DNA from 4 places in the Streptomyces sp. NPDC039736 genome. Region 1 is predicted to be linked to each of the others. Evidence: riboswitches for the same ligand, from Rfam matches in the RefSeq annotation. Region 1 holds a riboswitch; each other region holds the start of a gene.
What was found. Region 1 has a riboswitch for cyclic di-AMP ahead of ACZ56L_RS09025 (transglycosylase family protein). Riboswitches for the same ligand answer to the same signal wherever they lie in the genome.
Positions count from the first base shown of each region.

Region 2: it holds a riboswitch for cyclic di-AMP, as region 1 does, so the genes downstream of both, ACZ56L_RS00555 (M23 family metallopeptidase) here and ACZ56L_RS09025 (transglycosylase family protein) in region 1, are expected to answer to the same signal.
Region 3: it holds a riboswitch for cyclic di-AMP, as region 1 does, so the genes downstream of both, ACZ56L_RS04040 (M23 family metallopeptidase) here and ACZ56L_RS09025 (transglycosylase family protein) in region 1, are expected to answer to the same signal.
Region 4: it holds a riboswitch for cyclic di-AMP, as region 1 does, so the genes downstream of both, ACZ56L_RS05005 (M23 family metallopeptidase) here and ACZ56L_RS09025 (transglycosylase family protein) in region 1, are expected to answer to the same signal.

Region 1 covers NZ_JBVIUQ010000002.1:894,137-897,334, forward strand. Annotated here, with positions in the region: gene ACZ56L_RS09020 (transglycosylase family protein) at 1-961, shown strand, start outside; cyclic di-AMP (ydaO/yuaA leader) riboswitch at 1,226-1,429, shown strand; gene ACZ56L_RS09025 (transglycosylase family protein) at 1,432-2,145, shown strand; gene eno (phosphopyruvate hydratase) at 2,657-3,198, shown strand, end outside.
Region 2 covers NZ_JBVIUQ010000001.1:132,732-135,929, forward strand. Annotated here, with positions in the region: gene ACZ56L_RS00545 (M16 family metallopeptidase) at 1-108, shown strand, start outside; gene ACZ56L_RS00550 (M16 family metallopeptidase) at 156-1,520, shown strand; cyclic di-AMP (ydaO/yuaA leader) riboswitch at 1,773-1,940, shown strand; gene ACZ56L_RS00555 (M23 family metallopeptidase) at 1,955-2,746, shown strand; gene ACZ56L_RS00560 (HPr family phosphocarrier protein) at 2,965-3,198, opposite strand, start outside.
Region 3 covers NZ_JBVIUQ010000001.1:957,204-960,401, forward strand. Annotated here, with positions in the region: gene ACZ56L_RS04025 (helix-turn-helix domain-containing protein) at 1-208, shown strand, start outside; gene ACZ56L_RS04030 (DUF6126 family protein) at 208-537, shown strand; gene ACZ56L_RS04035 (tyrosine-protein phosphatase) at 547-1,347, opposite strand; cyclic di-AMP (ydaO/yuaA leader) riboswitch at 1,691-1,871, shown strand; gene ACZ56L_RS04040 (M23 family metallopeptidase) at 1,874-2,878, shown strand; gene ACZ56L_RS04045 (SGNH/GDSL hydrolase family protein) at 3,064-3,198, shown strand, end outside.
Region 4 covers NZ_JBVIUQ010000002.1:18,622-21,819, forward strand. Annotated here, with positions in the region: gene ACZ56L_RS05005 (M23 family metallopeptidase) at 1-1,147, opposite strand, end outside; cyclic di-AMP (ydaO/yuaA leader) riboswitch at 1,345-1,478, opposite strand; gene ACZ56L_RS05010 (PP2C family protein-serine/threonine phosphatase) at 1,711-2,991, opposite strand; tRNA gene ACZ56L_RS05015 (tRNA-Met) at 3,144-3,198, opposite strand, start outside.

The DNA.
Region 1 (3,198 bases):
TGCGTGGAGCGCCGACCTGGGCAACGGGCACTACGGCGGGCTCCAGTTCTCCCAGGACAAGTGGGAGCAGTACGGCGGCGACGCCTACGCCCCGCGGGCCGACCTCGCCAGCCGCTCGCAGCAGATCGAGGTGGCCGAGAAGGTCTTCCGGGCCGAGGGCCCGCAGGCCTGGCCGAGCTGCGCCGTCATCTCCGGGCTCGCCCCGGGCGGCGGCGGGCAGTCCGGTTCCGGTTCCGGCGGGGCGGGGGTGGACGCCGCCGACCCCGGCGCGATCGCCGGCATCGACTCCCGTACGCCTCCCACGCCCCCGGCGCACTCCGCGAAGCCGGACGCGGCGGACGGCGCGGCGGCCGACGCCGGGCCCGGCGACGACACCCCGGCGGGCGACCGGCCCCTGGGCGACCAGGCCCCGGGCGACCGGACCCCCGGCGCCGTCCCGAGCGGCGACGCCTCCGCGACCCCGGACCCGAACGCCGGCACGCCCGACGCCGGCACCGCCGTCCCCGTCGAGCCCACTCCCGGCTCCAGCGTCTCGCCCAGCACCGGGCCGGGCGGCGACGCCACCACGCCCCCGGGCGTGCCCGACGCCACCGGCGCCCCGGGCGCCGAGGACCGGGGCACGTCCGGCACCGGCAAGCACCGCGGCGTGCCCGCGCCGGAGAACTCCTCCCTCGCACCGGACGATTCGCCCGAAGGGGAACTCGCCGAGCGGGACGCCGGGCGGCACGCCTCGCGGGGCGGCGGCGAGAAGGGGCCGGGCGGCGCGCCCGAGCAGGAGTCGTACACCGTGCGCCCCGGTGACAACCTCTGGCACATCGCGGACGCCGCGGAGGTCCCCGGCGGCTGGTCGGCCCTCTACGAGGCCAACAAGAAGTCCCTCGGCACCGACCCGGACCTCATCAAGCCTGGTCAGCACCTGGATCTGAGCGAGGGTCAGACGGCGGAGAAGAGCGAAAAGTAGGGGTGGTTGGGGGGCTTGTGTCCATATTTGCGCAAGTGAGACATGAGTCTCTTCGCCCCAACTGGCGCGTCCCTTCGGGCGACTCCCGGTAAGCCCCCTCTGACCTGCGTAAACGCAAGGGAGGAGAGGGCAAGTACGGGGCAGATGTCCCGGATGTGCCTCTTTGAACATCCGGGGCACCTGTGATTACGGTCGTCATCGCTCGCCACCGGTGAGCACCGGAGCCCGCACGCCGAATCCTGCCGGCGGGCCTCGGCAGCAGTCGTCGCGAAAGCGCCGTAGGCAGGAGCGGGGGACCCAAGGTAAGTGCCGGGCCCGGACGTTGAGAGACGTGACGGGAACGGCTTGGGGTGAAGCCGCCGAAACGGAATGCCGCAGCAAGCAGTGTGCGGAAATCCGGACCGGAGGCCGGGCGAACTCACAGCCCGAACCCGACAGCTCACCTCGAAGGCGTCGGTGAGGGAATATCCATGTCGCTTTTCAGCAGCAAGGGCAAGCACCGCCGTCCGTCCAAGGCCACCCGTGCCGCCGCCATCGCCGGCGTCACCGGTGTCGCGGTCGCCGCCCCGCTGATGGGGGCCACCTCGGCCTCCGCCGCCTCCGTCGACACCTGGGACGCCGTCGCCCAGTGCGAGTCCGGCGGCAACTGGTCCATCAACACGGGCAACGGCTACTACGGCGGCCTGCAGTTCACGAACTCCTCGTGGGCCGCCGCCGGTGGCACCAAGTACGCCCCGCGCGCCGACCTGGCCACCAAGGGCCAGCAGATCGCCACCGCCGAGAAGCTGCTCAAGATCCAGGGCCCCGGCGCCTGGGCCTGCGCCGGTGCGGGCAACCTGAGCAACGACGGTGTCGACCCGGGCGTCAGCACGGGCTCCGGCTCCTCGCAGAAGTCCGCGAAGTCCACCAAGTCCGTGAAGTCCGCCCCCAAGGCGGAGAAGAAGCGCGAGGCCCCGGCCGCCTCCCGCAGCCAGACCCGCTCGGTGCCGAAGGTCGAGTCCAAGGCCGGTGGCCCGATCAAGAAGGGTGACGGCGAGTACCAGGTGAAGGCCGGCGACACCCTGTCGAAGATCGCCGAGGCGAAGAACGTCAAGGGCGGCTGGCAGCACATCGCAGACCTCAATGAGGACGTCGTCTCCGACGCCGACCTCATCTTCCCGGGTCAGCAGCTCCACCTGCGCTGATCCAGCGGGGACCGACGGCCCACCCCCGTCCGTCCCCGCCCCGCGGGAACCCCGGCGGCCCACCCCCGCCCGGTTCCCGCACCGCGGACCTCCGGCGGCCCACCCCCGCCCGGAGTCCGCAGCGGAAGGGGGCGGCTCACCCCCGCCCCCTTCCGCACCCCGGCCCCGGCCGGACGCGACTTCCCCCCGAACGCGTCCCGCCGGGGCCGTCCCCTGTACGGGCGGGCGCCGCCGGCCGCGTCGGCCCGAGAGGGCTCACCCGTGCGCGTCAGCACTCAGGCGTGCACACGGGCCGTGCTCGCGGGAGAACAGATCCGTGACCCTCGGTGAGGTCACCGGGGTCCTTCGTCCTGTATTACAGGCATTCGGGCATCTTTTCGTCCCAGCGTGCGGTCGATCGGCTGGCCGATGCCCTGGAGCCGGTTAGGCTCTTGTCGCAAGGCCGAAAGAGACCCTGCGCCGTGTGCCCCTTCCGGGGGCCCGCCACCTTCGCGTCACATCCCATAAGGAGATGCTCGTGCCGTCCATCGACGTCGTCGTAGCCCGGGAAATCCTGGACTCCCGAGGCAACCCCACGGTCGAGGTCGAGGTCGGCCTCGACGACGGCAGCACGGGTCGTGCTGCCGTTCCGTCCGGCGCCTCCACCGGTGCCTTCGAAGCCATCGAGCTCCGTGACGGCGACCCGAACCGCTACCTGGGCAAGGGCGTCGAGAAGGCCGTCCTCGCCGTCATCGAGCAGATCGGCCCGGAGCTCGTCGGCTACGACGCCACCGAGCAGCGCCTGATCGACCAGGCGATGTTCGACCTGGACGCCACCGAGAACAAGGGCTCGCTGGGCGCCAACGCCATCCTCGGCGTCTCCCTGGCCGTCGCGCACGCCGCCTCCGAGGCCAGCGACCTGCCGCTGTTCCGCTACCTCGGCGGCCCGAACGCGCACCTGCTGCCCGTCCCGATGATGAACATCCTCAACGGCGGGTCGCACGCCGACTCCAACGTCGACATCCAGGAGTTCATGATCGCGCCGATCGGCGCCGAGTCCTTCTCCGAGGCCCT
Region 2 (3,198 bases), on a different contig from region 1:
TACGAACCGACGGCCGCCTCCGACGATGCAGCCGCGGACGCAGTCGCAGCCGCGGACGTGCGGGAAGGCGCGCAGGAGAACGACGAGCAGGAAGGGGCGGACCAGTGACGGAGACCGCAGCCACCACCGGCGGGAGCGCGGCCGTGACCAGCGCGATGCAGTTCCACCCGCAGCCGCAGCCCGGGCCCGCCACCCCGTGGGCCTTCCCCGCCCCCGAGCGCGGCGCGCTGCCCAACGGCCTGACCGTGCTGCGCTGCGACCGCCCCGGCCAGAAGCTGGTGGCCGTCGAGGTCTTCCTCGCCGCGCCCCTGGAGGCCGAGCCGAAGGGCCTGGACGGCGTCGCCACGATCATGTCGCGCGCCTTCACCGAGGGCACCGACAAGCACTCCGCCGAGGAGTTCGCCGCCGAGCTGGAGCGCTGCGGCGCCACCCTCGACGCGTTCGCCGACCACCCGGGCGTGCGGGTCTCCCTCGAAGTCCCGGTCTCCCGGCTGCCCAAGGCGCTCGGACTGCTCGCCGACGCCCTGCGCGCACCGGCGTTCGCGGACGGCGAGATCGAGCGTCTCGTACGCAACCGGCTCGACGAGCTCCCGCACGAGGCGGCCAACCCGTCCCGTCGGGCCGCCAAGCAGCTCTCCCACGAGCTGTTCCCGGCGGACCTGCGCATGTCGCGCCCCCGCCAGGGTACCGAGGAGACGGTCAAGAACATCGACTCCGCGGCCGTGCGCGCCTTCTACGAGGCGCACGTCCGCCCGGCCACCGCCACGGCGGTCGTCGTCGGCGACCTCACCGGCATCGACCTGGACGCGGTCCTGGCCGAGACCCTGGGCGCTTGGACGGGCGACACGGCGGCCGCGCGCCCCGTTCCGGCGATCACCGCCGACGACACGGGCCGCGTGGTCGTCGTGGACCGCCCCGGCGCGGTCCAGACGCAGCTCCTGATCGGCCGCATCGGCGCCGACCGGCACGACCGCGTCTGGCCCGCCCAGGTGCTCGGCACGTACTGCCTCGGCGGCACCCTCACCTCCCGCCTGGACCGCGTCCTGCGCGAGGAGAAGGGCTACACCTACGGCGTGCGCGCCTTCGGCCAGGTGCTGCGCTCCGCCGAGGACGGCACGGGCGCCGCCATGCTGGCCATCAGCGGCTCCGTGGACACCGAGTCGACCGGGCCCGCCCTGGAGGACCTGTGGAAGGTCCTGCGGACGCTCGCGGCCGAGGGACTCACCGACGCCGAGCGCGACGTCGCCGTGCAGAACCTGGTCGGGGTCGCCCCGCTCAAGTACGAGACGGCCTCGGCGGTCGCGGGCACGCTGGCCGACCAGGTCGAGCAGCACCTGCCCGACGACTTCCAGGCCCAGCTGTACGCGCGGCTGGCCGCGACCGGCACCGTGGAGGCCACCGCCGCGGTGGTGAACGCCTTCCCGGTGGACAGGCTGGTCACGGTCCTGGTCGGCGACGCGTCCCGGATCGTGGAGCCGGTGCGCGCGTTGGACATCGGCGAGGTCACGGTCGTGAGCTGACCGGCCCGCCGACCGGTTCACCGGCCGCTTGACCGATCAAAGGTCATCCGGGCGGCCGGTGGAAAGCAGGACGAAAAGGACCCCGACGGCTTCCCGGTCGTCGGGGTCCTCCCGTATGCCCGATTTGTTGCGGAGGTTGCCTGTCTGCCGTGTGGGCTCCTTCACAAAAGCGGCCGTGTGTTTGGAGATTGAAAGAAGTGCCGCTTAGCGTCGACCCGGCTGCCCGTCAGAGTGCGCCGCAACCGCGGCACCGGGCAGTCATCGCCGAGTCCCCGTCAGGCGCGAGCCTGGGGAGCCGGGGACCCACTTGAGTCCCTGGGGTGAATCGGACGCCATCGCCCGCACGGGCGGGTGGGGTCCGTAGGAGACCTTCCTGCTCCGAACCCGTCAGCTAACCCGGTAGGCGAGAAGGAAGGAAAGGAAACAGCCACTCCATGGCGTTCACCCGTGCCGCCGGGAAGCACCGGCGTCCCTCCGTGCTGTCGCGCAAGAGCGCCAACATCGCCGGAGTCGCCGCACTCACCACGACCGGTGTCATCGGAACCCTGGCCCCGCAGGCCTTCGCCGCCGAGCAGGACCTGGCCGCGGAGGACACCGGCACCATCCGCGCCGTCGCCCTGGACCACTCCGCCGAGGTCGTGGCCGAGCGGATCGAGGAGCAGGCCCAGGCGCAGCAGAAGGTGCTGGACGAGGCCGAGGCCGCCCGCAAGGCGGAGGCCGAGCGCAAGGCCGAGGCCAAGCGCAAGGCCGAGGCGAGGGCCAAGAAGGAGCGCGAGGACCGCGAGCGCGCCGCCCGCGAGGCCGAGCGCAAGCGCCTCAACACCTTCCGGCTGCCGGTGGCCGGTTCGTACGTCTCCACCAGCTACAAGTCCGGCGGCGCCCTGTGGTCCTCCGGCAGCCACTCCGGCGTCGACTTCCACGCCGCCTCCGGCACCTCCGTGGTCGCCGTCGGCGCCGGCACGGTCGTCGAGGCCGGCTGGGGCGGCGCGTACGGCAACAACATCGTGATCAGGATGAACGACGGCTCGTACACCCAGTACGGCCACCTCTCCTCGATCGGCGTCTCGGTCGGCCAGAGCGTCGGCTCCGGCGACCAGATAGGCCTGGCCGGCTCGACCGGCAACTCCACCGGCCCGCACCTGCACTTCGAGGCCCGCACCTCGCCCGAGTACGGCTCGGACATCGACCCCGTCGCGTACCTGCGCGCGCACGGCGTCAGCGTCTGACCGCGAACTCCACAAGGAAGGGCCCCGGCTCCCCATGAGCCGGGGCCCTTTCGCGTTCCACCGGACGCCGCGGCCCGCTCCGGTCCCGCCGGACGCCGCGGCCCGCTCCCGGAATTCCCGGGAACGGCACGAGCCGCGGCCCCCGGAATCCGGGATGCCGCGGCTCGTGCGCGGGAATTTCGCCCGTACGGGCGCGGCCTCACGTGGCCGCGGGGGTCTCAGACGGTCTCGGGGAGCTCGTCCAGGCCCTCGGCGACCAGCTTCGCGAGACGGTCCAGGGCGGCGTCCGCGCCCTCGGCCTCGGACGCCAGCACGATCTCCTCGCCGCCCTGCGCGCCCAGGCCCAGCAGCGCCAGCATCGACGCGGCGTTGACCGGGGTGCCGCCCGCCTTGGCGATGGTGACGGGGACGCCGGTGGCCGTGACGGCGCGGACGAAGATGGAGGCGGGGCG
Region 3 (3,198 bases), on a different contig from region 1:
CGAGGAGTGGCTGTACGTGCTCGAGGGGCGGCTGCGCCTGGTGCTCGGGGAGCGCGTGCACACCCTGGACGAGGGCGACAGCGCCCACTTCGACTCGCTCACCCCGCACCGGATCACCGCGGTGACGCCGCAGGGGGCCGAGCTGCTGTTCCTCCACACACTGATGCAGAGCACCGTCGCCGGGCTCTGCCTGCCCCAGGAGTCATGATGACCGAGTCCACCGCACAGCCGCCGGGACTCGCCCCCGCGCAGGGCTTCGTGAAGGCTCCCGGACCCGCCCCCGCCCAGCAGCTCACCGAGGCGCAGACCACCGCCCTGAGCGCCATCGCCCGCGCCGCCGACGAGGCAGCCCGCGCCTCCCGCCCCGGCTCCGACCGGGGCGCCGAGTGGCAGGACGGCGCGGGCAGGGCCGGCCCGGACGGATTCGTCGCGGACAAGGCGCCGCACGGCCTCGTGGTGCGGGTCTTCCTCTACATCGTGGTCGGGCACATCGTCGCGGCGTTCATCTTCCTGCTGTTCACGATCGGCGACGCCTGAGCGGCCCGGTCACTCCGTGAGCCGCTCGCGCAGCGCCTCGCGGACCCCGGGCGTCACCCGCAGTCCCCGTTCCAGGTAGGCGTCCGTGGTGCCCCAGGTCTCCTCGATGGTGGCGAAGGCCGCGTCCAGGTACTCTGCCCGGGCGTCGAAGAGCGGTGCGAGCAGGCGCATCACCTCGCCGTTCATGGCCTCCGGCGAGGCGCTGGAGCGGCGCACCCGGTAGCGGCGGTGCGGGTCGTTGGACTTCACGTAGTCCGCCCGGATCGCGTCCGGCTCCACGCCCACGGCCAGCAGCGTCACCGCGATCGACAGACCCGCGCGGTCCTTGCCCGCCGCGCAGTGCATCAGCGCCGGAACACTGTCCTCGGCCAAGGCGTGCAGCACCCGGCTGTGCTCCGCGGTGCGGTCCTTGATCATGCGGCGGTACGACGCCGTCATGCGCGCCGCAGCCTTGCCGTCGTCGAGGATCTCGCGCAGCTGGTCGAGGTTGCCGTCGCGCACCATCATCCAGAACTCGGCGCCGTCCGCGGGGTCGCTCAGCGGGATGTTCACGTTCCGCACACCGGTCAGCTCGACGTCCGGACCCTCCAGCTCCTGGTCCGCCGCGTTGCGGAAGTCGAAGATCGTGTGGAGTCCGAGCGAGTGGAAGAACGCCGTGTCGGACTCGGTGGCGTGCGCCAGGTGGCCGCTGCGGAAGAGCCGTCCGTAACGCGTCCGACGGCCGTCCGCGGTGGGCAGCCCGCCCACGTCGCGGAAGTTCCGTACGCCTGCGAGATCCGGCTCGGCCGACGGCGATGCCTGCTGCGTCACGAGTGCTCCTCAAGGTCGTCCGCCGACGCGGGCACGCCGACGAGGGCCACGGGCCGACGATACGACAGAAGCGCCCCCATATGGGTGCCTGAGGCAACCGTCTGGGTCGTACGGGGGTGCGAGTGAGCAGAATCATAGAGCGAACCGTGACGTCTGCTGCCGAAGCGTCAAACGGCAGGCCAGAGGCGGGAGATGGTGCCCGGGACGATTGCGCGCCACCGGGAGAATCGTGAAGAAGGCGTGTTCTGGCGAGGGAGAAAAGGGGAACGGCTTGTTCCGGCGGTCCGCACTCGCTTACGGTCACCGTCAATCCGGGTGGACCGCCGAATCCTGCCACCGCTCGGAGTCACTTTCCCTTTTTCTTCGTGTGGCAGGAGCGGGGGACCCAGGTAGTACGCCGTACCGGAGGACGACAGTCCGCCGGAACGGCTCGGGGTGAAGCAGCGCTCCCGGATGTGGAGCGCGGCCGGGCATCTCCAGCCCGAACCCGACAGCTCACCTCGCAGGCGCCGGAGAGGACATCGTCATGCCTGCTCAGGGTAAGCACCGCCGCCCGAAGTCCAGTTCCCCGCTCACCCGGGGCTTCGTCGCCGCCGGCACGGGCGGCGCCGCACTGGCCCTTCCGCTCATCGGCGCCACCGGTGCGAACGCCGCCGACCAGGGCGCCGCCCCCGTCGCGCTGCCGCAGGCCGCCGCCGAGGCGCAGCTCCCGCAGCAGCGCGCGGCCGAGCCCCGGCAGGCGGCCCCCGCCGCCGCGCCGAAGACCGGCACCCGTACGTACTCCGTGGTGTCCGGCGACAGCCTCTCGAAGATCGCCGCGGACCAGGACGTGCGCGGCGGCTGGCAGAAGGTCTACGGCGACAACAGGGAGGTCGTCGGTGAGAACCCCTCGCTGATCTTCCCCGGCATGAAGCTCACCCTCGGCGGCAAGGCCCCCGCGGCCGCCGAGCGGAAGGCCACCGCCCCGGCCCCGCAGCAGCAGCGGACCGAGCGCGTGGAGCGCACCGACAAGCGCGCCGAGCAGCGCACCGAGAGCCGCGTCGAGCAGCGCTCCCAGAAGCGGACGGAGAAGCGGGCCGAGCAGCGCACCGAGCAGCGCACCGAGAGCAAGCGGCAGACGCAGCGCTCCGGCTTCAGCGCCCCCGTCCCCTCGGGCGTCTCCACCCCCTACCGCGCCTCCGGCGGCAGCTGGTCCAGCGGTTACCACACCGGTGTCGACTTCCGCGCGTCCTCGGGCACCCCGGTCAAGGCAGTCGCCGCGGGCACCGTGGTCTCCGCCGGCTGGGGCGGCGCGTACGGCAACGAGGTCGTCATCCGGCACAACGACGGCCGCTACTCGCAGTACGCCCACCTCTCCGCGCTGGGCGTCCGCTCCGGCCAGAGCGTCTCCGGCGGCCAGCAGATCGGCTACTCCGGCTCCACCGGCAACTCCTCCGGCCCGCACCTGCACTTCGAGATCCGCACCGGCCCCGGCTACGGCTCGGACATCGACCCGCTGGGCTACCTGCGCAACAACGGCGTCCCGCTCTAGTACGGACCGCCCCCCACGGCCCACTCGCCCCCGCACCGGCCCCGGTGCGGGGGCGAGACGCGTATCCCGAAGCGCCACCCGCGTATTCCGGGTTGGGTGAATCTTGACCGGTGGCATATCTCACCCTCCGTCAACCCCTCCCTACGGTGGCGTAGGTCACTTGCGAAAGTGAAGGATGTGTCGACGTGGCAGACGATTCGAGATCATTCAGCGCAGGCACCATCGGGTCGTACGCGGCGATCGGGGACAGCTTCACCGAAGGGGTCGGCGACCCCGGCCCCGGCGGCGCGTTCATCGGGTGGGCCGACCGGCTTGCCGTC
Region 4 (3,198 bases), 880 kb from region 1:
CGCCGCCGGGGGTGTGGACTTCGAGGTGCAGGTGCGGTCCGGTGACGTTGCCGGTGGCGCCCACGTTGCCGATGGTCTGGCCGGTGGCGACGCCGGTGCCCGTCGCGACGTTCATCTGCGAGAGGTGGCAGTACCAGATCTCGGTGCCGTCCTTCAGCTTCAGCACGACGCGGTAGCCGTACGACCCGGACCAGCCGGCCGACGTGACGGTGCCGCCGTGCACGGCCTTGACCGGGGTGCCGGTCGGGGCGGCGAAGTCGAGCCCGGTGTGCTGTCCGGAGGACCACATCGAACCGGACTGGCCGTAGGTCGAGGTGAGGGTGTACGAGGAGGTGGGCAGCGAGTAGCTCGCGGCCAGCCTGGCGAGGCGCGCGGCCTCCGCCTCGGCGGCGGCCTTCTCGCGGGCTTCCTTCTCCGCCTTCTCCGCCTTCTCCGCCTTTTCCGCCTTCTCCTTCTCGGCCTGCCGCGCCGTGGCGTCGGCCTGCTGCTGCGCCTTCTTCGCCTCGGCCGCGGCGTCCTGCACGGCCTTGTCGCGTGCCTCCTGCCGGACGGCCTCGTCGGCCACCGTGCGCTGCTGCTCGGCCTGCTGGAGGATGCGGGCGCGCAGGCTCTCCCCGGCGCCGGCGGGCTGCTGCCCGGCCGAGGCGGGGGTCGCGGCGGCGGCCGGCGCGGCGGCGACGGTCACGCCCGCCTCCGCGGGAGCCTCTTCGGCGGAGTCGGAGAGCAGGGCGCCCACGCCCGGCAGCGACGTGGCGTCCGGCAGCGAGTCGGCGAGCGAGTCCAGGGACTCGGCGAGCTGGTCCGGCAGGGATATCGACACGGCGGGCTTGTCCTGCGCGGTGGCGATGCCGCCCGCGCCGACGGCGGCGATCACGCCGACGCCGAGGACCGTGGAGCTGCGGGCGAGGGAGCCGCGCTGCTTGGCGACCCGGTGCTTGCCGCGCAGCGGGGCGGCGGAGTCGGCGGTGGGGTTCCACTCGTCGGCGGAGGCCGGAGGGGCGTCCGGGGCGAAGGGGGAGCCCGGGGCGGAGGCGGATTCCGGGGTCCCGAACGCGGCGAAGCCGTCGAAGCCGTCGCGCCCCTGCTGCTGCGGGATCAGCGGGCCCTGCGGAGACTGCGGGACCTGCACGGCCTCTGCGGCCTGCATCGGCTGGGTGACCTGCGCGGCCTGCGGAACTCCGGCGGCTGCGACGGCTTCGGGAACGTGCGGAGCGAGGACGGCGGTGGCCCCGGTCCCCGTCCCGTGCTCGTCGCCGGGGACTCCGTAAGCCGTGTAGGAGAAAGCGGGGGCCGAGAAAGCGGGGGCTGCGGGGGCAGGCCTGTTGGACGCCACGGAGGCGCGCTCCTTTCCTTCCTTCTCGCCTACCGGGTTAGCTGACGGGTTCGGAGCAGGAAGGTCTCCTACGGGCCGGGTCGGGCCCGATTCACCCCAAGTGGTGGTTCCCCGGTTTCCTCACGGAATTCGGCGCACGCGCACGGCGCCGTCTCTGACGACGGCTGGGACGACCGTGCTGCGTTATCGAACGTTAATAGACATGTGACCGGAATTCCAAGCCGTCCCTCTTGATCCTTAACGCTCCGCAGTCACCTTTGGCCAGGACATTTCCGCTTATCTACCAGCGAACTGACGCCATCTCAGCGTCCCGGCCGCCCCGACGGCCCCAGAACGCCCTGATCGCCTCTGCCGCCCGCCCGACACCTCGCGCCCCGTCACGGACGCTTGATGATCCCCACCGTCCGCCGCCGCGCCGGCTGCCCCACGCCCGGCCGCCCCACCGCGAGCAGCGCCATGTCGTCCGTCTGCTTGCCGCCGGTGTGCACCCGTACGTCACTGGTCAGCGCGTCCAGCACGGCATCGGGCCCGGGGAAGAGCGAATGCCGCAGCCGCACCGCCGGGTCGTAGAACCGGCCCGCCCCGTCCCGCGCCTCGGACAGGCCGTCGGTGTAGAACACGAGCGTCGAACCCGCCGGGTACGCGAACTCCTTGGCCCGGTCCGGCCAGTCCCCCAGCTCCCCCATGCCCAGCGGCAGCGCGAACTCGTCCGGCTCCAGCTCGTCCAGCTCCCCGTCCGCGTACAGCAGCAGCGGCTCGGGATGCCCCCGGTTCACCAGGCGTACGACGCCCTCCGCGCGCGGGATCTCGGCGAGCACCGCCGTGGTGAAGCCCTCCAGCGCGTCCAGCCCCTCGCGCCGGGCGCCCTCGCGCTCCAGGGCCCGTTCCAGGCGCCGCGCGACGCCCTCCAGGCAGCTCTCCGTCTCGGCCGCCTCCCGGAACGCGCCGACCACCACCGCCACCGCCTCGACGGCCTCAAGTCCCTTGCCCCGCACGTCGCCCACCACGAGCCGCACCCCGTACGGCGTGTCCTGCACGGCGAAGAGATCGCCGCCGATGAAGGCGTCCGCCTCGGCCGCCTCGTACCGCGCGGCGATCTCCAGACCGCCGATGCGGGCCGGCGGTACCGGCACCACGGCCCGCTGCGCGGCCTCCGCGATGACCCGCACCGAGGCGAGCTGCCGCCCGCTGCGCCGCACGACCCGGTTGATCAGGATCGCCAGCACGGACACGGTGAGCACCGTGACCAGCTCCGTCGCGCTCACCACGGACGTCAGGGCGTCGTCGCAGATCCGCAGCCCCATCACGGCCAGCACGGAGGCGAGGGCCGTGAGCCCGGTGTTGGCCGGCGAGAAGAAGGGGGCCGCCACCAGCGGCGCGGCGGCGAACAGCGGCGAGGCGGTGAAGTCGGAGGGCGTCAGCGCGTCGAAGAAGATCCCGCCGACGATCATCAGCGCGGGCAGCGCCCGTACGAACCGGCGCGTCGTGCGGCCGCTCTCCCGGGACGGACCAGGGACGCCGGGCGTGCCGGGAGGACCGGACGCGCGGGGCGTGCCGGGCCCGCTGGACGCACTCCCCCCGGGCCCGCCGCCGGCGTCGTCCCCACGTCCGTCGCGCCCGTACCCCGCCACCGTCAGCTCTCCTGCCCAGGTCCGCACCGGGTGCGGACGGTACCGCTCCCCACCCAGGCTGGCCGGAGCCGCGCCGTACGGCGAATCGGCGTCCGCCGTACGGGTGACGGACGCGGTACCGCGCGGACATGCCGAAGGCCCGGAATCCTTGACGGATTCCGGGCCTTCGGACCACTGAGTAGCGGGGACAGGATTTGAACCTGCGACCTCTGGGTTATGAGCCCAGCGAGCTAC